2 regions of the Vibrio glycogenivorans genome follow, and region 2 is predicted to be linked to the other one. Evidence: riboswitches for the same ligand, from Rfam matches in the RefSeq annotation. Region 2 holds a riboswitch; the other holds the start of a gene.
What was found. Region 2 has a riboswitch for cobalamin ahead of ACSTTG_RS22450 (TonB-dependent receptor domain-containing protein). Riboswitches for the same ligand answer to the same signal wherever they lie in the genome.

Region 1: another riboswitch for cobalamin. It lies ahead of ACSTTG_RS14070 (cobalt-precorrin-5B (C(1))-methyltransferase); the one in region 2 lies ahead of ACSTTG_RS22450 (TonB-dependent receptor domain-containing protein).

The regions. Positions count from the first base shown of each region.
Region 1 covers NZ_JBPVIS010000006.1:302,512-314,271, forward strand. Annotated here, with positions in the region: gene ACSTTG_RS14030 (TonB-dependent siderophore receptor) at 1-1,042, shown strand, start outside; gene ACSTTG_RS14035 (flavin monoamine oxidase family protein) at 1,218-2,342, opposite strand; gene ACSTTG_RS14040 (carboxymuconolactone decarboxylase family protein) at 2,481-2,816, opposite strand; gene ACSTTG_RS14045 (SDR family NAD(P)-dependent oxidoreductase) at 2,868-3,641, opposite strand; gene gcvA (transcriptional regulator GcvA) at 3,866-4,786, shown strand; gene ACSTTG_RS14055 (MFS transporter) at 4,885-6,093, shown strand; gene ACSTTG_RS14060 (hypothetical protein) at 6,504-6,761, shown strand; gene cobT (nicotinate-nucleotide--dimethylbenzimidazole phosphoribosyltransferase) at 6,873-7,898, shown strand; cobalamin riboswitch at 8,191-8,322, shown strand; gene ACSTTG_RS14070 (cobalt-precorrin-5B (C(1))-methyltransferase) at 8,436-9,632, shown strand; gene ACSTTG_RS14075 (precorrin-8X methylmutase) at 9,680-10,360, shown strand; gene cbiE (precorrin-6y C5,15-methyltransferase (decarboxylating) subunit CbiE) at 10,357-11,625, shown strand; gene cobI (precorrin-2 C(20)-methyltransferase) at 11,698-11,760, shown strand, end outside.
Region 2 covers NZ_JBPVIS010000020.1:1,478-13,237, reverse strand. Annotated here, with positions in the region: gene lexA (transcriptional repressor LexA) at 1-488, shown strand, start outside; gene dinF (MATE family efflux transporter DinF) at 550-1,896, shown strand; gene sthA (Si-specific NAD(P)(+) transhydrogenase) at 1,963-3,363, opposite strand; gene fabR (HTH-type transcriptional repressor FabR) at 3,548-4,189, shown strand; gene ACSTTG_RS22470 (YijD family membrane protein) at 4,189-4,578, shown strand; gene ACSTTG_RS22465 (CehA/McbA family metallohydrolase domain-containing protein) at 5,034-6,701, shown strand; gene ACSTTG_RS22460 (hypothetical protein) at 6,789-7,181, shown strand; gene trmA (tRNA (uridine(54)-C5)-methyltransferase TrmA) at 7,242-8,348, opposite strand; cobalamin riboswitch at 8,518-8,716, shown strand; gene ACSTTG_RS22450 (TonB-dependent receptor domain-containing protein) at 8,755-10,617, shown strand; gene ACSTTG_RS22445 (Dph6-related ATP pyrophosphatase) at 10,667-11,329, shown strand; gene murI (glutamate racemase) at 11,407-11,760, shown strand, end outside.

The DNA of each region.
Region 1 (11,760 bases), on a different contig from region 2:
ACTCGATGGTGACTCGCGTTACCTGAGTTTTGGTACAACGTCACAGTTTGGCGACTTTAACATCTTCAATCCAAATAATGACATGATTGATCGTAGTCAACTTGAGAAAGATGCAGACTATTTAGACAAGGTTTCTGTTGAGCAGTTGGGTATTTATTTTCAAGACCAGATGCGAATTGACCGTTTAGTGCTTATCGCTGGTGGACGTTATGATTGGTACCGTTCAACCAGTGACTACACTGGCGAGTATGAATATGACGGTGACTGGTATGACTACGCACTCTATGAAGAGGCTAAGCAAGAGAAATTCTCTTATCGTCTTGGCGCACTGTATGAGTTTGACAACGGTATCTCACCATTTCTAAGCTATGCAACAAGCTTTGAGCCAGTAGCGGGCTTAGACCGCAACGGCAGTGCCTACAAGCCTGAGTTAGGTCAGCAAGTAGAGGGTGGCGTGAAGTATGTCTCCGCAGATATGTCGAAACAAGCAACGGCATCTCTATTTCATATCGTGAAAAGTGACGCATTGATGGCAGACCCAGAAGATCCTTGGGGGCCTCAACTCCAAGTCGGAGAGTTGACGTCTCAAGGGTTAGAGCTAGAAGGGCGCTGGTTTATGACTGAATCTATTGATTTGAATGCAAGCTATACGTACATCGATATTGAGATAACCGAAGATAGTGGTAACGATTTAAAGGGCACAACTCCAATCTATGTTCCCGAGCATGCCGCAAACTTGTGGGCTAACTACTACGTTTATGGTGGTCCCCTTGCAGGGGCGCGCTTAAGCGGTGGCGCAAGATATGTAGGTGAGATGCAGATGGATGCGACCAATACTCAAGGTAAGGTGCCGTCTTACACCGTGGTCGATCTTTCTTTGGGCTATGACCTTGGCTACCTAAGTGATTCACTTTCAGGGGCAACAGCAAACTTGATCGTGAATAACTTGTTTGATGAGGAATACTATACCTGTTATGACCAGGCGAACTGTTGGTATGGAGCTGAACAGTCGTTTGAGTTGAATATGAACTACAATTTCTAGTTTTGAACGCAAGCGCACCCCGTGGGATTGTGGTGCGCTTGCGTTTTACTATGCGTCCTTACGAACAAACGAAGGGAGAGTTAAAGTAAAAACAGACTATGTTTCGTCAACACCATTGGTTCTTTCTATGCTTGTTTACTTGTTTACTTGTTTACTTGTTTACTTGTTTACTTGTTTACTTAGCTAGCTTTTGCTTTTTCACTAGTGCTTTGACACCTGCCTCAGCGGCATCAATCGCGCCGGCAACATAGCCCGGAAATCTTTGAGACCACTCACTACCGATGCCAAAGATCTTGTTACTCCAAAGACCAACTTCAATAAACGCTGTTGGAGGCTGAATATGCTCTCCGCTATCTTGAGCGTCTAACTCTGTCGATGTCCAAACATCTTGCGACCAGTCTTTAATCACATCAACGATAGGGACAGCTTGTTCACCGTATAAGCGAATGATCTGCCCGCGACAAGCGTGTTTTAGCTCATCCTCAGTGACTGTCTTTCTTACCGCAGCTGGCACACCGAAAAAGCCGAGTAGGGCAGCTTTATCATCAGGGATAGATGCATCACGGATTTCAACCAGTGGTCCGACGGAACTGCGTGTATCACCAGATAGGTTCTGCTCGCGCCAAAATGGTTTATCAAAAATCGCAAAGTATTTTGCATGAGGAGCCATCCAAGTCGCTGTGGCTTGCCATTGCGAACTAACAGCGTCGGGCAAGCCTGGAGTGAACTCAATCGACTCCTCAACCAATCGAGGCGGCAGAGCAAATAACACATGCTCTGTTTCAACGCTGAAGTTCTTGGATGAATTGGTTGACTCACATTCAATGTGTACGAGGCGATCCACTGTTCGAGTGGTAACCTTTTTCACTGCACTATTGAGCAAAATATGGTCATTCGATTGCAGCCTATTCGCTAGAGCATTAACAATTTTCCCCATGCCACCAAGAATGCGTCGTGACTCTGGTGCAGCTTGATAAGCAGGGTATCTGGTAGGCTCTTGATTGGCAGAGCGTTCAATCAGCATATCGCCGAGTTCATATTGTGGGTAATGCTCGATATCTAACTCTGCGAGCAAATTGGTCAGGTCAGGTTGGAACTCTGGCCAAAACCATGATGGACCAAGGTCGAAAACACTATTTTTATCCTCGCCTTCAGCAAAGACAGGATAATCAACGATTCGCCCGCCAATCGAGTCTTTCGCTTCAAGGATCACATAATCTGTAATGCCGTATTTCTCTAATAGGAAACCAGCATAAACACCACTTAGACCTGCACCGATAATTGTTACTTGTTTTTTCATAGCTTAAACCATCAACTTTTGACTCAGTGGGATCATGCTCCGAGAGCGTTACCCCTACTACAGTTAGCCCTAAAAACTCAAAGCCCATCAAAATCGAGCTTTTCTTTACGATTTTGATGGGCGGATATTTTGCAAGAGTTACAATTGATCGTGAGCTTCTAGAACTCGCGCGCTGTAAGTCATCGCTGCGCCGGCATTAAGTGCAACTGCAACGCCAAGTGCTTCAGCAATCTCTTGCTTAGTCGCACCGTGCTCTACCGCTTTTTTTGTGTGCACAGCAATACAGCCATCACACCGTGTTGTTACGGCAACCGCTAAGGCAATAAGCTCATGAATTTTAGGCTCAAGATGACCTGTTTTTGCTGCGGCTGAGTCCATTGTCATCAAGCCTTTTACAACATCAGGGCTCTCTTTTGCGAACTCGCCTATTTTACCCATAAGCTGATCACGGTATTCATTCCAATCGTTATTCATTGTTTCTCTCTTTACTTTACTTCGATGATTGCGGTTTATTCAGATAGATGATTAGTTACGACCAGCCATTACGCCGCCATCAACATCCCACACTGCGCCCGTTACCCAGTCAGCTTTTTCAGACAATAGGAAGACGATTGAGTTGGCCACATCTTGCGGTGTACCGAAGCGACCGATTGGGTGGAATTCGTTGAAGCCTTGTAGTGCGGTATCTACTTCTTCTTTTGCAATGAAACCTTCGTAGATTGGCGTATGCACAACCGCTGGAGATACCGCATTCACACGAATGTTATGTTGTGCAAGCTCCATCGCTAAGTGTTGCGTTAAAGAGTGCAGACCCGCTTTCGCCATTGAGTAAGCAGACGATGGCGTTGCAGCAATGGCTTGTTTTGCCCACATGGAACCGACATTTACAATCGCACCTTGACGCTTATTTGCTACTAGATTTGCCGCCACTTTTTGTGTGATGAAGAACGTAGCGCGGTTGATGTCCATGTATTGGTCGTAATCATTCGCGTCATGCTCCAGGAACGGTTTAGGGAAAAAGACACCCGCTGCGTTGACTAGCATGTCGATATCGGAGTGTTTCTCATCAATCACATTGAGTAGGTTTTGCACGCCATCTTCTGATTTTAGATTCGCTGTCAGAGCTTCTACTGGACCGAACTCTGCGAGCGCTTTTTGCGCTGCTGCGGCTTTTTCTAGGCGGTTACCAACGATGACAGCTTCACCACCTTGTTGCAGAACCATCTTCGCGGTTTCGAAACCCATGCCGCTTGTGCCACCAATAACCAGAAGTTTTTTACCAGAAAATTGATTATTCATAATGCAATCTCTCTTAATCCGTTGTGATTGTTTGGATTGAACCCTCTGCCATCAGTTAGTGATGCCACGAGGTTCAACCTACAGTGTGATTGAAGTCAATACACTCACTGTTTCATGACACAAGCCGTTGAGGTGCCATGTCGTGTCAGGTGCATTTTTGTGGAATTTACTCAACTCTACAAACGAGTTAATCTGTATCGACGATAAAGAAAATATTTACCGACATGCAGATACCCGTTCATTTAAATGCACTTAAGGCGTTTGAAGCCAGTGCACGACATCGAAGTTTCTCTGGTGCAGCGGCTGAGTTGTACGTTACCCCGGCTGCGGTAGGGCAATTAGTTCGTTCATTGGAAGAGTGGTTGGGCGAGCCATTATTTATTCGCTCGAATAGTGGCAAGTACCGCTTAACATTAACGGAAGCCGCTGAAAGAGCACTGCCTGATATTCAATCTGGATTCGAGCAATTGGCGTTAGGGCTTGAGAAGATGAAACAGAGCCCAACTTGTGGCGTTTTAAACGTGACGGTTAGCCCCGCGTTTGCCGCCAAGTGGTTACTGCCAAAGCTGCATCGCTTCCAAAGTGCATACCCAGATACGGACGTGCGGCTTGATATGAGTCGGCACTCGATTGATTTCGTTACGCAGCATATTGATATCGGCGTGCGGTATGGTGTTGGACAGTGGGCCGGGCTGAGTGCTGAGAAGTTGATGGATGAAGAGGTATTCCCTGTCTGTTCCCCAACGTTACTCAAAGAGAAAAGCTTTGCAAAACCAGAGGATCTTTTGAATGAGACCTTGATTCACGATACCTCGATTGAAAAGCACCAAGCCTTTCCAACGTGGCAACAATGGCTCGAGAAAGCCGGGTCAGCTGAACACACTGCCGAGCATAATCTTAAAATCAATAACTCTGCAGGTGTGCTTCAATCTGCAATTGATGGTGCTGGTATTGCTCTGGCTCGTAGCGTAATGGCAAAAGATGACTTAGCTGCAGGCCGCTTGGTGCGCTTGTTCCCTGAAGTCTCTTTTGAATCATCGCTAGCGTATTACATTGTCTATAAACAAGAGGATGTTGAGCTAGTGAGAATACAGGTGTTTAAGGCGTGGTTACTGCAAGAGGTGGCTGATAATGCCGCACACTAAAGTTTTTCTATCCGACAATTAAAGATCTTCTTGTTTGTTGATGTGGGCTATCAGCATTAAGGTACACCTTCACTTAACGCAGAAATAAGAACCGAATCATGGCTGAAGCAGCGCAATTACAACTCGAACAAGAGCAAATAGTCTCTAAATATCACCGTTCTAATTTATGGCGATTGACGCTTTCTCAGGCATTGGCAGGAGCAAACTCGGTTGTCATTTATGCCACAGGCGCGATTGTCGGCAGCATGCTGGCGCCGAGCGCGATGTTAGCAACCTTACCGCTTTCTATTTTTGTAGTCGGTATGGCGGCGTGTGTTTTGCCAGCAGGTGAAATTGCACGACGCTTTGGCCGCCGAACGGCCTTTATGGTCGGGACATCCACCGGTGCATTGACTGGCATACTGGCAGCACTGGCTATCTACTTCGGCTGGTTTTGGCTGTTTTGTTTTTCTGCCTTTTTAGGTGGTGCTTATGCTTCGGTTACGGTGTCATTCCGATTTGCTGCCGCAGATGGTGTGCCTGCTGAAAAGAGAGCACAAGCCTTATCGTTTGTCATGGTTGGTGGTATTGCCGCCGGGGTGATTGGTCCTCAACTGGTCACACATACCATGCACCTGTTCCCAGAGAAAATCTACGTCGCAACTTTTATTGGCCAAGCAATGGTTGCGATGCTTTCTGGCTTTATTTTGTCGGGTGTTCGTGTGCCTGATATTAAGCAATCACAGGTAAAGATTGAACGGACTCTGACTGAAATCGCCACTCAGCCACGTTTTATATCAGCAGTGATTTGTGGCGCAGCTTCTTACCTGATTATGAACTTCCTAATGACGTCTGCACCACTGGCAATGCATATGCACGGTCATAGTCATGAATCTGCGAACCTAGGTATTCAATGGCATGTTATGGCGATGTATGTACCGAGCTTTTTTACTGGCAAATTGATTAGCCGCTTCGGCGCGACCTCGGTCTCTGCGGTTGGTATTGTCCTAACTGGCATTTCGGCAATGATTGGCCTGCTTGGTAGTGATGTATTGCACTTCTATACACTCCTCATTTTACTGGGTGTTGGCTGGAACTTTGGCTTTCTTGGTGCTTCAGCATTGGTCCTTGAATGCCATCGTCCTGAAGAAAAGAACCAAGTTCAATCGCTGAACGATTTTATTATCTTTGGCCTAATGGCGATCGGCTCATTCTCTTCTGGTGGCGTGTTAAGTGCTTATGGATGGGAAATTGTTCTGTGGCTATCGCTGATACCATTGGTTTTAGCTGCGGCAACTCTTACTGTGACAAAAGTAAAGTCTGCTTAACAACTTAAGCTAGAGTTTAAAGTAAACAACCAATCCATGTTTTTTACGCTAGATACCTCATGTTCAAGGGAAGTATCTAGCTTGGTTAGTGGTAAGCTCGTACAAGTCTTAGATCAATATCAATCAATGAGTTTACCTATGTAGGCAGTGCTTAAATCCGATGATTACCAACCCTACCGAGTTAGGGCATTTATTGATTTTTTGATGAAGTATTTTAAATCGGTTGAAAGAACCCTTTAATCACTGATGGAGTTAACTCACCTATATCAAGCAAATGATGACAACCACCTTGACAAAAACCGTTGTCATGTAGTTGATATACTGGGAATATTAACTGGGCGTGAGGCCCGTAATATAGTAACTTGTCAATCCAGATTGAGATATTCAACACATTGAAAAAGTCAGTAACTATGTTAAGAAAAGTGTTTCCTCTTGTAGCGCTTGTTTTTGTAAGCACCACAACTGCTGCGCCTAAAATCGACCAAAAGAAACTCGGCCGCATCCATGTTTGTCACTTGAGCCCATTTAGCGATGACTTTATTGATATCGGCCTTACTAAAGCGATTGCTCAGCAAAAAACCGCCAAATTGTGTGAAGCAAAACATGGCCAGTCGAGTATGTTCTGCCGACCGGAAAAGGCTGTGTGTAAGACTGCCTCACTGCTCTAGTTTAATTTGATAGATGAACAAAATAAATCACCACAGACAGATACAGTTAGGAACATAGAGTAGCGTTGATCATCAACGCTATTTACTCGTCGGGCCAAAGGAACAGGCAACATGCAAGACAAAAGCAAATTAGTTAAAATCCAGACGATTATTGATCAAAAAACCAAACCTGCCGGCGCTTTGGGACAAATAGAAGACGTGGCGAAACAACTAGCGCTACTGGGGCACAATGACACCGTTGAACAGATTTGTGTTGAAAGTCCAGCGTTACTCGTGTTCGCAGGTGATCATGGCATTGCCGAAGAAGGGATCAGCATTGCACCGAGCATTGTGACCACACAAATGGTGCAGAACTTTATTGCGGGCGGTGCGGCCATCAACTGCTTTTGCCGCTCAAACGCTATCCCTCTCACGATTGTCGATTGTGGAATTTTGACCGACATCGACCATTGCTCGCCAAACTTTGTCAAACAGCGATTGGGCACGGTGACGAAAAACTTCGCTTACCAGGCAGCGCTTGACCCGCTGCAGCTTGCCCATGGATTAGAGTTTGGCCAAGCCATCGTTGCTCAAAAGATTGAGCAAGGGTGTAACTTGATCATGTTTGGCGAGATGGGGATCGGCAATACCAGCAGCGCCTCGGCGTTATTTGCTGCCTTGAGTGGTCTTTCGGTCCGTGACTGTGTTGGCAAAGGCACCGGCATTGATGATGCTCAACTCGAGAAAAAAGTCAGAGTAATTGAAGCGGGGGTGGCGCGAGTACAGCAAGGGACTCCAGCAGTAAAAGAAATACTGCGCCAGTTAGGCGGCTTTGAGATAGTTCAGATGGTGGGTGGATTTATCGAGGCATCTCAACGTCGCGTGCCAGTGTTAGTCGATGGCTTTATTGTATCGGTTGCGGCTTATGTTGCGGTGCAAATCCACCCTAGTGTTCGTGAGGTGCTATTGTTTGCTCATCAGTCAGATGAACACGCGCACCAAAGCGTATTAAAGTCGTTGCACGCCCAGCCACTGTTATCGCTGAACATGCGTTTAGGCGAAGGGACAGGGGCAGCGTTGGCCTATCCACTGGTGAAAGCCGCCGCAGAATTTTACAACAATATGGCAAGCTTTGAAGATGCTGGTGTGACCGTGTAACTTCAGATGGAGCAAAAGCCATCGGCACCCGGTTAGTTTCGGCTTCGGGCTCGACTTCGTGATATTTATGTCACTACCATGGCATCAGTAAGCTATTGATGGCTTGAGCTATTCTAGAAAATAGGTATATTGTCCTTCAATAGATAGATTACCAATCAGGAGCAGTCACTGTTCACCTTGGTTAAGGGAGCCCATACAAAACGGCAATGGTAATGATGCATCGAAAAACGCCTCAGGATGTCTTGAGCGTTATGCGTCAACCCACTCATCCAGAGCAGAGAATACCTGAGCTTGGAATAAAACTGTATTTAGTGGCTGAATTCGTTCAGCCTCCAGTGAATCTGGTGAAAATCCAGAACTGTACCCGCAACTGTAAGCGAAACTCGTTTCGTAAGTCAGATCCTGCTAAATACATCAGCACCAACACCAAAACTACCTGGGCGGGAGCACTCAGCGTCGTTTATCTTTCGATATCGACACCTGCCCGCATAACTTTTTTTAGGCGGACTCAGTGCATGCGCTGAGCAGAAGTAACTTGTGGGCAAACTCAAACGTTCAACATCCAATCAAGACTTACGCGGTGGTTACACCACAGGCGCGTGCGCGGCAGCGGCGGCGCGTGCGGCGGTGCGCGGCTTGATTGATGGTCAAGTTTCTCACCAAGTCAGTATTCAAATTCCCAACCGAGAGTGGGTCAATTTTACCCTTGCTCGCACCGAAATTGTGGCCAATCAAAATGCGGCGAAAGACGCGGTTGCTGCACGCTCTGAGCGCTGCAATGTTAATCGGGCCGCTATCAATTCAGTGCTGTGCGGCGTGATTAAGGATGCGGGAGACGATCCAGATTGTACCCATGGACTGGAAATACAGTGCCAAGCCCGTTTAGTCAAAGCGCCAGGTATCCACCTTAAGGGGGGCTTGGGCGTCGCCGTGGTGACCAAGCCGGGCCTTGAACTGCCCGTGGGGGAGCCAGCGATTAACCCTGTGCCACGCGCCAACATCATCGAGATGGCCCGCCTGGAATGGCTAAACGCTAGCGAATTATGGCAAGACCACTATGGCGTAGAGCTAACCATTATCGTTCCCAGCGGCAGAGTCGCTGCCAAAGAGACCATCAATGAGCGCCTTGGGTTAATCGGCGGGATATCCATCTTGGGCACTCGAGGCACAGTCAAACCTTATTCAACCTCAGCCTTTGCCGCTTCTGTGCGTCAATCTATTCAAATAGCCCAGGCAAACGGCTTGTCACATGTGGCATTGACCACAGGCAGTCGCTCGGAAAAAGCCGCTCAGCAATTGTTACCGCGTCTAGAGCCGATGGCCTTGATCCAGGCTGGGGATTTTATTGGGGTTGGATTACGGGCAGCAAAGCGTTACGGGCTTGCAAGCGTCACCTTGGTGGTAATGATCGGCAAAATGGGCAAGCTGATTTCAGGGCGAATGATGACCCACGTTTCGGGCCATCGCATCGATTTCACGCGAATGGCCGTGCTAGCAGAGCAATCGGGCATGCCCAGCGAGCTTTGTCAGCAAATCGCCCAGGCCAATACCGGGCGACATGTCCTCGATTTGGTGCGCAAGCACAGCCCAGAGCATTATTTCAATCGCCTGTGCGATGAAGCCAAGGCGCACGCAAGCCACTACATAACAGATGCACTGGCCATCGATGTCGTGCTGGTCGACTTTAATGGTGAGCCGCTCGGGCGTAGTGCTTGTAGCCGTTCACATCTATAGGATTAATTTGGATCGAGTTATCGATTCTTTCACTACGGACTCACACAATGGATACTGTAAAAGCCCCCGTCAGCATGCAACAAATGACGGTGCAAGGTCATCAAATCGAAACTGATTCGTTTTCAATTATCGACCGTGAAATGGAGACGTTACACGGTGGGCATCGCTTTGAGCCAAAACAATGGCAGGTGGTGCGTCGCGCTATTCATACCACTGGCGATTTTGAATTTGCCACGCTCTATCAATTTAGTCGTGGCGCAGTCGATGCTGGGATAACGGCGCTGCAGCAGGGCTGCGCGATTGTCAGTGATGTCAGCATGATCATCAGCGGTATCAGCCCAATGCGAACTAAGGTGCATGGTAATCAAACCTACTGCTTTATAAGCGACCCAGAGGTGATCGCTAAAGCCAAGCAAACCGGAGAAACCCGCGCGATCTGGGCAATGCGCAAGGCGCGTGATCTCGGGCTATTAGATGGTGCGATTATTGGGGTTGGCAACGCACCGACCGCCTTATATGAAGTGCTGCGCATGGTCGATGCTGGGGAAATCACTCCAGCCTTGATCATTGGCATCCCGGTTGGCTTTGTCAAAGCGCAAGAGTCCAAGCAAGCGTTAATCGAGCAAAACAATGTGGATTACATTGCCAGTGTCGGTCGCAAGGGTGGCAGCTCGCTGGTGGTATCTACCATTCATGCCTTGCTCTATCAAACGGTGGAGGTGTCATGAACGCGATTGTCAATCGTCCTCAGCCCAACATCTATGTCGTAGGCGTTCCCGAGGACGGCTGCGTCAGCTTGACCAGTAAAGCGGTCAGTATCGTCAGTCAATCTCGCGTGGTTGCGGGCCATCCAAGGCACAGAGCGTGGTTTCCGCAGTTTGATGGTGTGTTTCTCGATATGACGCAAGGGTTCAGCACCTGGCTCAGTCAAGTGATTGATGAGAGCGAAGAGGGCGGTGTGGCGATTTTAGCCTCCGGAGACCCGCTATTTTTTGGTATCGGCTCGACTCTGTTAAAGCACTTACCGGCCGAAGAGCTTGGTTTTATCCCTACCTCAAGCTCTCCCCAATTGGCGTTTGCTCGCCTTGGCCTTGCGTGGCAACAGGCGCAATTTTTATCGGTGCACGGGCGAGCGCTTAACGGCATCGTGGCGAGGATGCAAACTGGCGACCTGTTTGCGATTCTGACCGACTATCAAAACACACCACAAATACTTGCTGCTCATTTGCTGCAATACGGCCAAGTGGACTGGACATTACATGTGTGTGAGCAGCTAGGGGGCATTGACGAAACCGTTCGGACATTTACCCCGCAAGAGCTTGCCCACAGCATGATAGCGTTCGATAAGCTGAACCTGGTCATTGCCCAGCGCCAGCCATCCACTGTTGGCGCGGCTCAGCGCTGGGGTGGGTGTGGACAGTTTGCATCGGACCAAGATTTTTCCAAACGCATGCCGAAAAACGGCCTGATCACCAAGCAATCGGTGCGCAACCTCGCCCTGACGCAGCTTAAAATCTCCGCCCAAGATGTGGTTTGGGACATTGGCGCAGGCTCTGGGTCGATTGCGATTGAGTCGGCCAAATTTGCCATCCAGGGGCAAGTGTTTGCGATTGAGTGTAACGCCGCCTGCTTTGAGGCGATTGAAGCCAACTGCTTCGCCCATGCGACCGACAATGTCCATTTAATAAAGCACAAAGCGCCGCAAGCGCTGGCAGAGCTTCCCGCGCCCAACGCCGTGTTTATTGGCGGATCACGCGGGCAGATGGCCGATATTCTCAATCACACATGGCAACGGCTACAACACCATGGACGGCTAGTGGTATCCGCAGTGACCGTGGATACCATAGGGGAAATTTATCACTGGGCCAAGCAGGCCAACGCGCCGTTTGAGGCTCAGCTGGTCAATGTTTCGTCGCTCAAACCCTTGGCCCATTACCACAGTTACCAAGGTGAAAACCCAATCCATCTATTCACCTTTACTAAAGCACCGTAAGCGACGTCAGTTTGACAAATCGGGGTCAACCGACCCGACATTATAAGGCTCATCAAAGCCAGGAGAAATTTCATGAGCAATACATCAAGTTGTCAATCAGGACCACAGGGGCAACTTTACGCGGTTGGCGTGGGC
Region 2 (11,760 bases):
CGGCAGAGGAGCACCTTAAAGCCCTTGCTCGCAAAGAAGCGATTGAGATTATTCCCGGCGCCTCGCGCGGAATTCGTATTCTGCTAGAAACAGAAGAAGAGGGGTTGCCTCTTATTGGTCAAGTCGCCGCCGGTGAGCCTATTTTGGCTCAAGAGCATGTTGAGACTCACTACCAAGTGGACCCAGGTATGTTTAAGCCACAAGCGGACTTCTTGCTGCGAGTGCAAGGTGAAAGTATGAAAGACATTGGCATTATGGACGGTGACCTGCTTGCTGTGCATAAGACTCAAGACGTACGCAATGGTCAGATCGTTGTCGCTCGTGTCGATGAAGACGTGACGGTGAAGCGCTTAGAGCACCAAGGTGATCGCGTTCTTTTACACGCAGAGAACCAAGAGTTTGAGCCCATCGTCGTTGACCCTACCTATCAAAGTCTAGAGATTGAAGGCCTTGCTGTTGGGATTATCCGCAACACGGACTGGATGTAATCCTTGCCTCATTAAACAGTTGGTTTTCTAGACTGACTGGTTACACTCAGTGTTTTCTTTGCTGGGTGTAACCGTGACTCTCTCCTCTTTCTTTTCTGCCCCTCTTCACTCTCGTGTGCTCGCTCTTGCCCTGCCGATGGTGATCTCTAACATCACCGTGCCTCTGCTGGGTCTGATCGATGCTGCCGTCATAGGCCACCTTGAGCATGCTTGGTATCTTGGTGGGGTTGCACTTGGCAGTACCATGATCAGCGTGACATTCTGGTTGCTGGGCTTTTTGCGTATGTCGACAACCGGGCTGACCGCTCAAGCGGCTGGTGCCGGAGACAAAAGGGCATTGGCGCTGACCTTTGTCCAAGGGATTGCGACGGCAATGCTATTTGCGACGCTTTTTCTCATTGTTCATGGCTGGGTCGCTGAGTGGATATTTGCTGTTACAGATGCCAGCGATGCGATTAAGCATTATGGAGCCCAGTACTTTACCATCCGAGCCTGGAGTGCTCCGGCGGCCATGGTCAACTATGTCCTGTTAGGTTGGCTGCTCGGTAGTCAAGATGCCCGCTCACCAATGTGGATGGTGATCATTACGAACCTAGTCAATATTGCATTGGATGTTCTGTTCGTCCTAGGTCTTGGCTGGAAAGTCGAGGGGGCAGCGCTGGCCTCGGTGATGGCAGACTATTCGGGTATGGCTTTTGGTTTATGGTGCGTGACTCGACGCTGGCGAGGACAAGGACTGCCTAGTCCAGTGATGTTGCTGTCGGAAGTGACGAGTAACCTAGGGCGCTTTGTGCGTCTGAATCGTGATATTTTTCTGCGCTCTTTGTGCTTGCAGGTCACGTTGAGCTTTATGACCTTTCAAGCCTCCAGTTATGGCGACAATATCGTGGCAGCCAACGCGGTTTTGATGAGCTTTGTCATGTTGATCTCTTATGGTATGGATGGTTTAGCCTATGCAATGGAAGCCATGGTCGGTAAAGCGGTAGGCGCGCGTGATCGAGCCGATTTAAAGCAAACGATAGGTGTAACCTTCTTCTGGGGCGTGGTGATCTGCTCGCTGCTCAGTCTTGTGTTTGCCTTGTTTGGTACTGAACTGATTGCGTTAATTACCGATATTGAAGCAGTACAGCGACAAGCAGCTCAGTACTTACCGTGGCTTGTGGCTATGCCACTAGTTTCTTTGTGGGCATACCTGTTCGATGGGCTATTTATTGGTGCAACTAAGGGGCGTGAGATGCGTAACGGCATGTTTCTCGCCACGTTGAGCTTCTTTACGGTTTTTGCTGCGCTAAGCCATTTAGAAAACCATGCCCTTTGGCTATCGATGATGGTCTTTATGGCCGTGCGAGGACTGGGGCTAGCCGGGCTATTCGTCTACCAATGGCGTAGAAAGGTCTTTTTAGCTTAGTTTTGCAACAGGGAGGCTAGTTCCTCCCTGTCATTTACCGATAACAACCAGCCTAGAATAACCTTGTTAGAACAAGCGATTTAAGCCGTTGAGCGCAGCGACACGATAAGCTTCTGCCATCGTAGGATAGTTGAAGGTCGTGTTAACAAAGTACTCGATCGTATTGGCTTCGCCTTTTTGCTCCATGATCGCTTGGCCGATATGAATGATCTCTGCCGCACGCTCACCAAAGCAGTGGATCCCCAAGATCTCCTTGGTTTCGCGATGAAATAGGATCTTAAGGCTACCAATGTCCTTTCCGGCAATCTGTGCCCGAGCGAGGTGCTTGAATGAGGAACGACCCACTTCATACGGGACTTTAGCCGCTGTTAGCTCTTGCTCGGTTTTACCGACCGAACTGATCTCAGGGATGGTATAGATGCCGGTTGGGATATCTTCGATCAGATTGCCCTCGGCCTGTCCCTTGGTGATCGCCTGAGCCACAAAGCGCCCTTGATCATAAGCTGCACTGGCAAGACTGGGGTAACCAATCACGTCACCGACGGCGTAAACATGGCCGATTTCGGTTTGGTAATTGCCATTTACCGCCAGTTGTCCTCGAGAGTCTGGAGTCAATCCTACCAAATCAAGGTTAAGCTTATCCGTATTACCCGTTCGACCATTGGCGTAGAGAATACAGTCGGCCTTCATTTTTTTACCCGATTTTAGGTGAACAATGACACCGTCCTCTGTTCCCTCGATTTTATCAAACGTCTCATCATTGCGGATCACCACGCCGCTATTCCAGAAGTGGTAGGAGAGCGCATCAGAGGTTTCATTATCTAAAAATGCTAGCAGCCGGTCGCGGGTATTAATGAGATCCGTTTTTACGCCCAGTCCGCGGAAAATCGAAGCGTACTCACAGCCGATAACGCCGGCCCCATAGATGATGATATGTCGCGGGTCATGCTCTAGGCGTAAGATCGAGTCGCTGTCGTAAATACGTGGGTGGTTAAAGTCAACGCTGTTTGGTTGGTAGGGGCGTGAGCCTGTCGCAATCACGAATCGGTCTGCACTGTACTCCTCAACGCTGCCATCTTGCTTGAGGACTTCAACAGTATGACTGCTATTAAAGCGTGCGCTACCAAAGATCAGCGTGCACTGGTTGCGGTCATAAAAACCTTGGCGCAGGCGGGTCTGTTTGTCGACCACGGTTTTGGCATGATTGAGGATGTTGGAAAAGGTACTGTGCAGGCTAGTATTGTTGTGACAAAACAGAGGGTTGCTGTTGAACTCAATAATTCGGCTAACCGCATGGCGTAGCGCCTTGGAGGGAATCGTGCCCCAGTGAGTGCACCCCCCACCGACACTGCTTTCTTTCTCAATCACCCCAACCTTGAGCCCCGCCTTGGTCAGGCCCATTGCTGCCCCCTCTCCCCCGGGGCCACTACCGATCACAATTACATCAAAATGGTTGCTGTGTGCCATACTCTATCCTTGTTTGTACGGTTAACGTTCTGATAGCGCAATATTAACTCAGATTGCAGTTCGCTGCAGGTATTGGCTTGGACAGGTTGGATAGGATCACGCATAAAGTCCAAGTCGGGTACTTAAGCTCAGCTTGAGATCCATGTATAGTGTTGACGAGAGTGAAAACAAGGTATGTAGAGATATGAAACCTAACGGGATCCGTGCCCAGCAGAAAGAGAAAACCCGCCGCTCATTGATTGATGCTGCGTTCCGCCAGTTGAGTACTGATCGAAGTTTTTCCAACTTGAGCCTACGTGAGGTAGCTCGGGAAGCCAGTATCGCCCCTACCTCGTTTTATCGCCACTTCAAGGATATGGATGAACTGGGTTTGACTATGGTTGATGAGGGAGGCTTACTTCTTCGTCAATTAATGCGCCAAGCACGCCAACGAATCGTAAAAGAGGGCAGTGTGATCCGCACCTCGGTTGAGACCTTTATGGAGTTTATCGAGTCGAGCCCGAACGTTTTTCGCCTGCTTTTGCGCGAGCGCTCCGGCACCTCTTGTGAATTTCGTGCGGCGGTCGCGCGCGAGATCCAGCATTTTGTGGCAGAGTTAACCGAATACTTAATAGGTTCAGGGATGACCCGTGAAGAGGCATTTGCCCAAGCGGAAGCATCGGTGATCCTAGTCTTCAGCTCTGGTGCCGAGGCACTGGACAAGACCAAAGATGAGCGCGATGAGCTAGCAGAGCGCCTGATCATTCAGCTCAGAATGGTCGCTAAGGGTGCACACTGGTACCGCAAAGAGCGTGAACGAAGCAAAAACAGAGGTGATTATAAATAATGGATACTACAACACCATCCCCACAGCCTTGTGAAAAGAAACCACTGATCCTGGCCCTCATTGCAGGTTTGTGTGGTGATGCAATTTTGTCTTGGATGACGATAAGCGCGGTCTCATTCTCAATCTTTCCATGGATTGCGATGGTACTGGCCGTGCAAGCACTGTATCAAGACTATTTAGACAAGCCGATTTCCGAGGATTTACCACTCGTCGGACTGGCGTGTTTCTTGGTGGGGGGCTTTGGTCACTCTGCGTTTATCAAGGCTCAGTACCCAGAGGCTGGCTCAAACTTCTTTTCCATCATTATCCTAATGGCTCTGCTGTTCTGGCTCGGGCGTAAGCTTGGCTATATTGGTACGACAAAGGGTGGTGACGAAGACACTGCCTAGTATCAGCTTATTGGAGCAATACCCAAGCCCTTGAACTCATCAAGGGCTTTTTTTATCTCATTAAGCCAACCTTGATCTTCCTGCTCAATAGCAGCGCGCCTTTGGTGCCTTGAAAGTGAATTAGTTTTGAGCGAGTAAACGATTGCATTTGACTGTTTTGGTCATTAAGTCACCGGTTGGGTTCGGTTCATCAACTTTTACATTTGTTTAACCTAACTTGTCTAATGTAACAAATGACTTTCTGAAAGTTACATAATGAATTTAAAGTAATGTAAAGATCTAGTACAGAAAAGGTGTGCTCAAGGAGGATGAACATCACAACTTGTATTTGAAATGTTTCTGGCTTGAGATTGTCTTGTTTTTGTCATGTTTATAAACAAAAAGCGTCATTGAGCAGAAATATTTATGTCATGTAGCCTCATCAGTATGCGCCGAGAATTACTTAAGAGGTGAATATGTACTCGCGCAATACGAAACTGAAAAAAGTGGCGGCAATGGTAACCCTAGCGTTACTCGCTGGCTGTAACTCTTCTGAAGATAAACCATCATCAGAACTTCCAGAAACTCCGGTTCAGCCTCTTCCAGGCCGATGGATGACCGGCGATCTTCATGTCCACACATCAGTTTCAGCAGATGCGCGTGATTATATGTTGGATGTTTTCTACCATGCTTTTGATGAGTTTGAATTAGATTTTGTTTTTCTTTCAAACCACCTGCGCGATGATAGCCAAGATTGGGCTGATAATAACATTGGCGGTATTCTGTATAGCGAAGCGATGAAACGCTACGAATGGCCAGAAATTAATTACCTAACAAATAACTTGTATGACGACAAAATTGTGTTCACAACCTATGAATGGGATATGCCTGCTCATGAACACTTTAATATCGCTATTTTTAGCCGTGATGGTGCTCAGTCACATGAGGTCTACGAGGCAGCGAAGCTGTTTGAGTACAAGTTCAGTCACAAGAACAACACGGACAAGTTTGACCCTCAGGATCTTGCTAAGTGGGAGCGTATGGGAATTGAGCGCTACAACGGTGAGTCTCATGACGATCGGGAAGGTAAACACCAGGACGCGATTAAAGCGTTTGAGTGGATGCAAGAACATTATGCCGAGCTAAGCTACGGTATGCTCAACCATCCTCTGCGCTACAAGAAGAGTTACACACTGGATGAAATCCGTGATCTTCATAATGCTGCACCCGATGTGTTCTTCCTAGTTGAAGGCATGGTCGGCGGACAATTTAATAATAATCGTGGTGATTACAATATCGGCCATGCCCCTGATCACCCAGATGCAACTGCGGGTCTATACGGCGGTGTCGATCCTGTTGTTGCAGAAGTTGGCGGCTGGTGGGATGCCATGCTCAGTGAGGGGCGTAAAATCTGGAACGTAGCCAACTCAGACCATCACTTCAAGATTCGTGAGCCTTACACGTCGAGTTACTACCCTGGTGAGTACTCGAAAACCTACACTTATGTGCAAGGTGATAATGATTTAGCAGTACTTGAAGGGTTGCGCTCAGGTCAAGTATGGGCAACCTACGGTGACTTGATTAATGAATTAGACTTCACAGTGACCACCAATGGGCAGACTGCACATATGGGGCAAGAAGCGTTTGTATCAGCCGGCGATAAAGTTACGATTTCAATTCGCTTCAAGAGTCCTGAGTTTAATAACTTGGAAACAAGAGCGGGTAACAGCATGTTTGGTACCAACCCTAATCCAGGAGTGCACCATGTGGATATCATCTCTGGTGGTATTACAGGTATGATTATGCCTGATGACGAAGGGTATGATTCGGCTGATAACTCGGATGCTAAAGTTGTTGCTACCTTTACCGCTGATGATTGGCATGTAGATAAAGATGGCTACTACGCAATGACTTATTCATTTGAGGCTGAGCGTGACGAGTATTATCGTTTGCGTGGGACAGCACAAGATTATGACGTCCCTGGTTTCGTTGAAAACGGAGAACCTTTGCGTTGGGAAGGTATTGATAGAATTGAAGGTGAGTCCGCTGAAGCGTACCGCGATCGCTTTAATCACGCTATATACAGCGATATTTGGTTCTACTCTAATCCAGTCTATATCACACTAAAGAGCCCACGTGATTAATCACTAACTCTAGTGCGATAAAGAAATATTCCTCAGAGACATGGCTATGGTCGTAGCCATGTTTAGGTAGTGACTTCAGGAGACCTTATGTTACGTCTACTCGCTGTACTTGTTTGCACTATTTCCCTTCAAGCGGTTGCCTGTTTAGATGAACGTTTTCATCAGGGTTTTGGTGGCCCCAAAGGCATGCCTGGGGGCACGAGCCTACAGTCCCCAGATTTTGTTCAATCCGATAATGGGTTAGCGGAGTTCACCATTGATGTTCTAACCGATCAACAGATTGAAGATTTGGCGATTAAGCTAATGCCAAACCCGCGAGTTAAGCTTGCAGGTAAGGGAGAGATGTTAATTGAGGGCTCTCTGTCTCACACAGTTTTGGCTCAAGTAGAAAATGGTGCCCGAGGGGCAATTCGCTTGATGGTCACAGGTACCATTGATGGTGAGGAGTTTCTTGAGAATCGCTTTGTCATGGTGATGTAGACTTACAGTACTTAGATATAAAAAAACCGCCTATTGGCGGTTTTTTTATTTTATCACGTATTACTTGCGCTCTAGCATCACACCCGCTTCCATGTGGTGGGTATATGGGAACTGGTCAAATAGCGCAAAGCGAGTGATCTTATGGGTCTCACCTAAGATCTCAAGGTTCTGTTTCAGGGTTTCTGGGTTACAAGAGATATATAGGATGCGCTCATAACCCTGTACCATCTTACAGGTGTCTTCATCCATACCGGCGCGTGGCGGATCAACAAAGATTGTGTTGCAGTTGTAGCTCTTGAGATCAACACCGGCGTCTTTGAGACGACGGAATTCGCGTTGGCCTTCCATTGCTTGAGTAAACTCTTCTGCCGACATACGGATGATTTGTACGTTGTCGATGTTATTCGCCGCAATGTTGTATTGCGCTGAGTCAACCGATGGCTTTGCCAGCTCGGTCGCCAATACACGCTCAAAGTTTTGCGCCAGCGCCAGTGAGAAGTTGCCGTTGCCGCAGTAAAGCTCAAGCAGATCGCCTTGGCTATTGCGGGTGCAATCAACGGCCCACTCAAGCATTTTTTCAGCGACCTTACCATTTGGCTGGGTAAAGCTGTTTTCAACTTGCTGGTAGATGTAGCTATCACCGTGGACATTGAGCTTTTCAACCACAAAGTCTTGGTCTAAGACAATCTTCATCTTACGTGCGCGACCAATTAGATTGAGGTTAAAGCCTTCATCATTCAAACGCTGTTTTAGCGTCTTAGCTTGCTCAATCCATGCCTCATCTAGCTGACGGTGGTATAGAAGCGATACCAAGATCTCGCCACTCAGGGTTGAGAGGAAGTCTACTTGGAACAGCTTACGACGAAGGGTGTCGTTGTCTTTCATTGCATCCATCAGCATTGGCATCAAATCATTGATCAGTCGGCTCGCGGCAGGGAACTGATCGACACGGTATTTCTCACGCGTTTGCTGATTGAACATGATGTAGTAAAGGTCTTCACCCTCATGCCAAACTCGAAACTCTGCACGCATACGGTAATGCTGTTCAGGAGACTCAAACACTTCCAGCTCTGGAGCGCCAAATTCAGTAAACATCTCGGTGAGACGAGTTACTTTTTCACTTAGCTGCTGCTGGTAGGTTTGTGGGTTTACTTCAAGAGAGGCCATGGTGTTACCTTATAGGGTGCGTTTTTCAAACAGAGCGCAGATTTTATTCAATCAAATGATGATGTCCAGCTTCGATGCAAAATAATCGTATGTTTTCACGCCAGGAGTGAACGTTGCCTACCTGCGATTAAATAACGCTCAAGTTCTGGACATTCCACAGGTTGCACAATACTATGCTCCCCGAGCTGGTGGCTTGTATCTAGTATAGAAGCCTTAAAAGGGAATCTGGTGAGAATCCAGAACTGACGCGCAGCGGTAAGAGAGAACGAACTCCCATCAAGACACTGCACTTTAGGATAAGTGTGGGAAGTCGGGAAAGTAGGCTTTAGCTCTTAAGTCCGAATACCTGCCAGTAGCTAGGCGTCACGATATGCCTAGTAGGATTTACGCGTTTTAGGAAAAATAAATGAACCATACAATTTTAGCGATTACAGTAGTATCGCTCTTTTCGCACGCCTCGCTTTTATCTGCCCAAGAAGTTGATGAAACAATGGTAATTACAGCTAACCGTGTAGAGCAAGGCCTCGAACAAGTAATTGCCCCAATATCTGTTGTAACAAGACAAGAAATAGAAGCTTATCAAGCCAAGTCTCTAACGGATGTGCTGCGTCGCCTACCTGGCGTCGAGGTGACGTCTAATGGTGGTTTTGGCCAGACATCCTCAGTTTTCATTCGTGGAGCATCATCTAATCAAACATTGGTTCTTGTTGATGGTATTCGTTTCAACAACTCTATCACAGCGGGTATCAACTTTAATCGCATACCTCTTGCTCAAGTTGAACGAATTGAGGTTGTCCGTGGTGGTGCGTCTGCAGCATATGGCTCTGATGCGATAGGTGGAGTTATCAACATTATCACTCAAGCGCGGGCTGGCGAAGAAGGGACGCAACTCAATATTGGTGCTGGTAGTCGAGGGTATAAAGAGGGAAATGCAGTCGTTAATACTGCCGTTGGAGATAACGGTCAGCTTAAACTGGCTGTTGGGTTTCAGCAGGATGATGGGTATAACGTTAACCCTGTTGCTGGCGAAAACGATGGTGACAAGCATGGCTTTGATAATCAGCAGTTTATGGTTAATTATGAGCACAGCTTTAATCAACGGTGGTCAGCATTAGGATCGCTTCGTTGGTTTGATAGCACAGCCCAATACAATAATTGTGATTTTGATTATACAACTTTCCTTTGCAATTATTATGTTGCAGACGGCCGTTCAGAAACTACAAGTTATAGCGCAAAGGTTCAGTATAAAGGGGACCAATTGCGTTCGTACCTAACCCTTAATTATCAAACTGAACAGTTAGAGGACACAATTCAAGGGAATCGAGTCATCTCGAAACTGGATATTGAGCAAACGAATGTTCAATGGGTAAATGACTTAGCTTTAACAGAGGAAGTATCAACCGTCGCAGGTATTGACTGGCGAAAAGAAAGGCTAGGGGATGATGCAATTTCATGGGGGGGGCCTGATAGTGCGGCAGGTGAAGAGCGGAATAGCTTCGGTGCTTATATTAGCCCAACCTATACAAAGGGTGACTTCGTAGTTCAGGCTGCAGGCCGGTATGATCGCCATGATACTTATGACGACTATACAACATGGATGGTCGGTTCAGCTTATCGAATAAATGAGATCTATCGTGTATCTGCTCGGTACAATACGTCATTTAAGGCCCCTTCATTTAAAGATCTAGCATCGAATCCAGACCTGAAGCCTGAAGAAGCGCGTAGTGCAGAGATAGGGTTAGAGGCTGTTTATGACCTTGCATATATCAACTTGACCGCTTACCAAAGTGAGATTGACAACCTGCAGCTCTGGTATGTCGACAATACACACCCATCAGGAGGTTATTTGGCTAATGTCGATGCCGATATCAAAGGGATAGAGCTGGAGTTGGGCTTTGCAACGGGCCTTGTCAACCACTCTGTAATAGCAGAACTAAAAGATCATAAAGACACTCAAGGTGAACACTTAGCTCGACGAGCTAGAGAAAATTACAAGTGGATCAGTGACATTGAGTTGGGGCAGTGGCAACTATCCTCCTCATATATCTTTACAGGGTCTCGCCCTGACCTACCTGTAAATTCAGCTACTACACCTGAGGTCACTTTACCAAGTTATAGCCTTTGGGACCTGGCGGTAACTTACTGGGTAACCAACGAGTTAAAAGTAAGTGGGCGAGTAGATAATGTACTTGATAAACAATACGAAACCTCTGGTGGCTATCCTGCCCCAGAACGAGCGTATTATTTCAATGCATCTTACCAATTCTGAGTCCTTCAAGCCGCCTTCGGGCGGTTTTTTATGCTAATTGGAAACCAGTATGAAAAAAAACGCCATAATAAGTTGGTCAAGCGGTAAAGATGCTGCCCTAGTATTAGAGCGTCTAATCGAAAGTACCGAATATGAAGTTGTAGGACTGTTCACCACTCATGTAAAGGACACGGTTCCTTTTCAAGCTACACCAATAGAAGTTGTCCAAGCACAAGCGGATTCAATCGGTTTACCACTCATATCGATCGGACTGGAGCAAGCCTTCCCTCCCAACGAGCAATATCAGGCCAGCATTATAAAGGCGCTAAGAGCGAGCGGCTTGCCAATCGATGCCGTCGCTTTTGGCGATATGTTCTGCAATGGCATTGCCGAGTATCGTAGAAGCTACATTGAACCTGCAGGTTGGGAATGTGTCCTTCCTCTGTTGGAGCAGCCAAGTAGTTTATTGGCAGAGGAGATAATCGCTCGAGGAATAGAGACAGAGATCATCACCGTAGACAGCCAACAACTCTCACCAGAATATTGTGGCAAGAACTATGACCACAATTTGCTTGCGAGCTTACCCAGTGGCGTTGACCCCTGTGGTGAAGATGGCGAGTTTCACACCCTAGTGACAAATGCGCCAAGCTTTAGAAATAAGCTACGCATTGAACGACAATCCATAGTCAACGATGGTCGCTTCTATTCGCTGTGCTACAAGTATATTGCTTAATTTTTGTTAGCCAGTATCATCAGCGTGTTTTTTAGTTAGGGTAATTGGCAGTGACAGAGTATACGCAACCATCAGTAATGATCTTCGACTCAGGTGTCGGTGGTCTCTCTGTGTTTGATGAGATCCAGCAGCAATTACCTCAACTAAATTACTACTATCTATTCGACAATGAGGCTTATCCCTATGGCGAGCTAGAGCATGACACTCTATTGCGTCGAGTCTCGTCATTAATCACTCAGTTTGTTGCCAAGCATCAGATTGATTTGGTCGTCATTGCGTGTAATACCGCAAGCACAGTTGTACTGCCGACCTTAAGAGAAAAGTTATCAGTACCAGTTGTTGGAGTCGTGCCGGCAATTAAACCCGCTTCAGCGTTGGCTAATAAAGCGGTGGGCTTGATCGCAACTCCTGCTACGGTCGAGCGTTCCTAT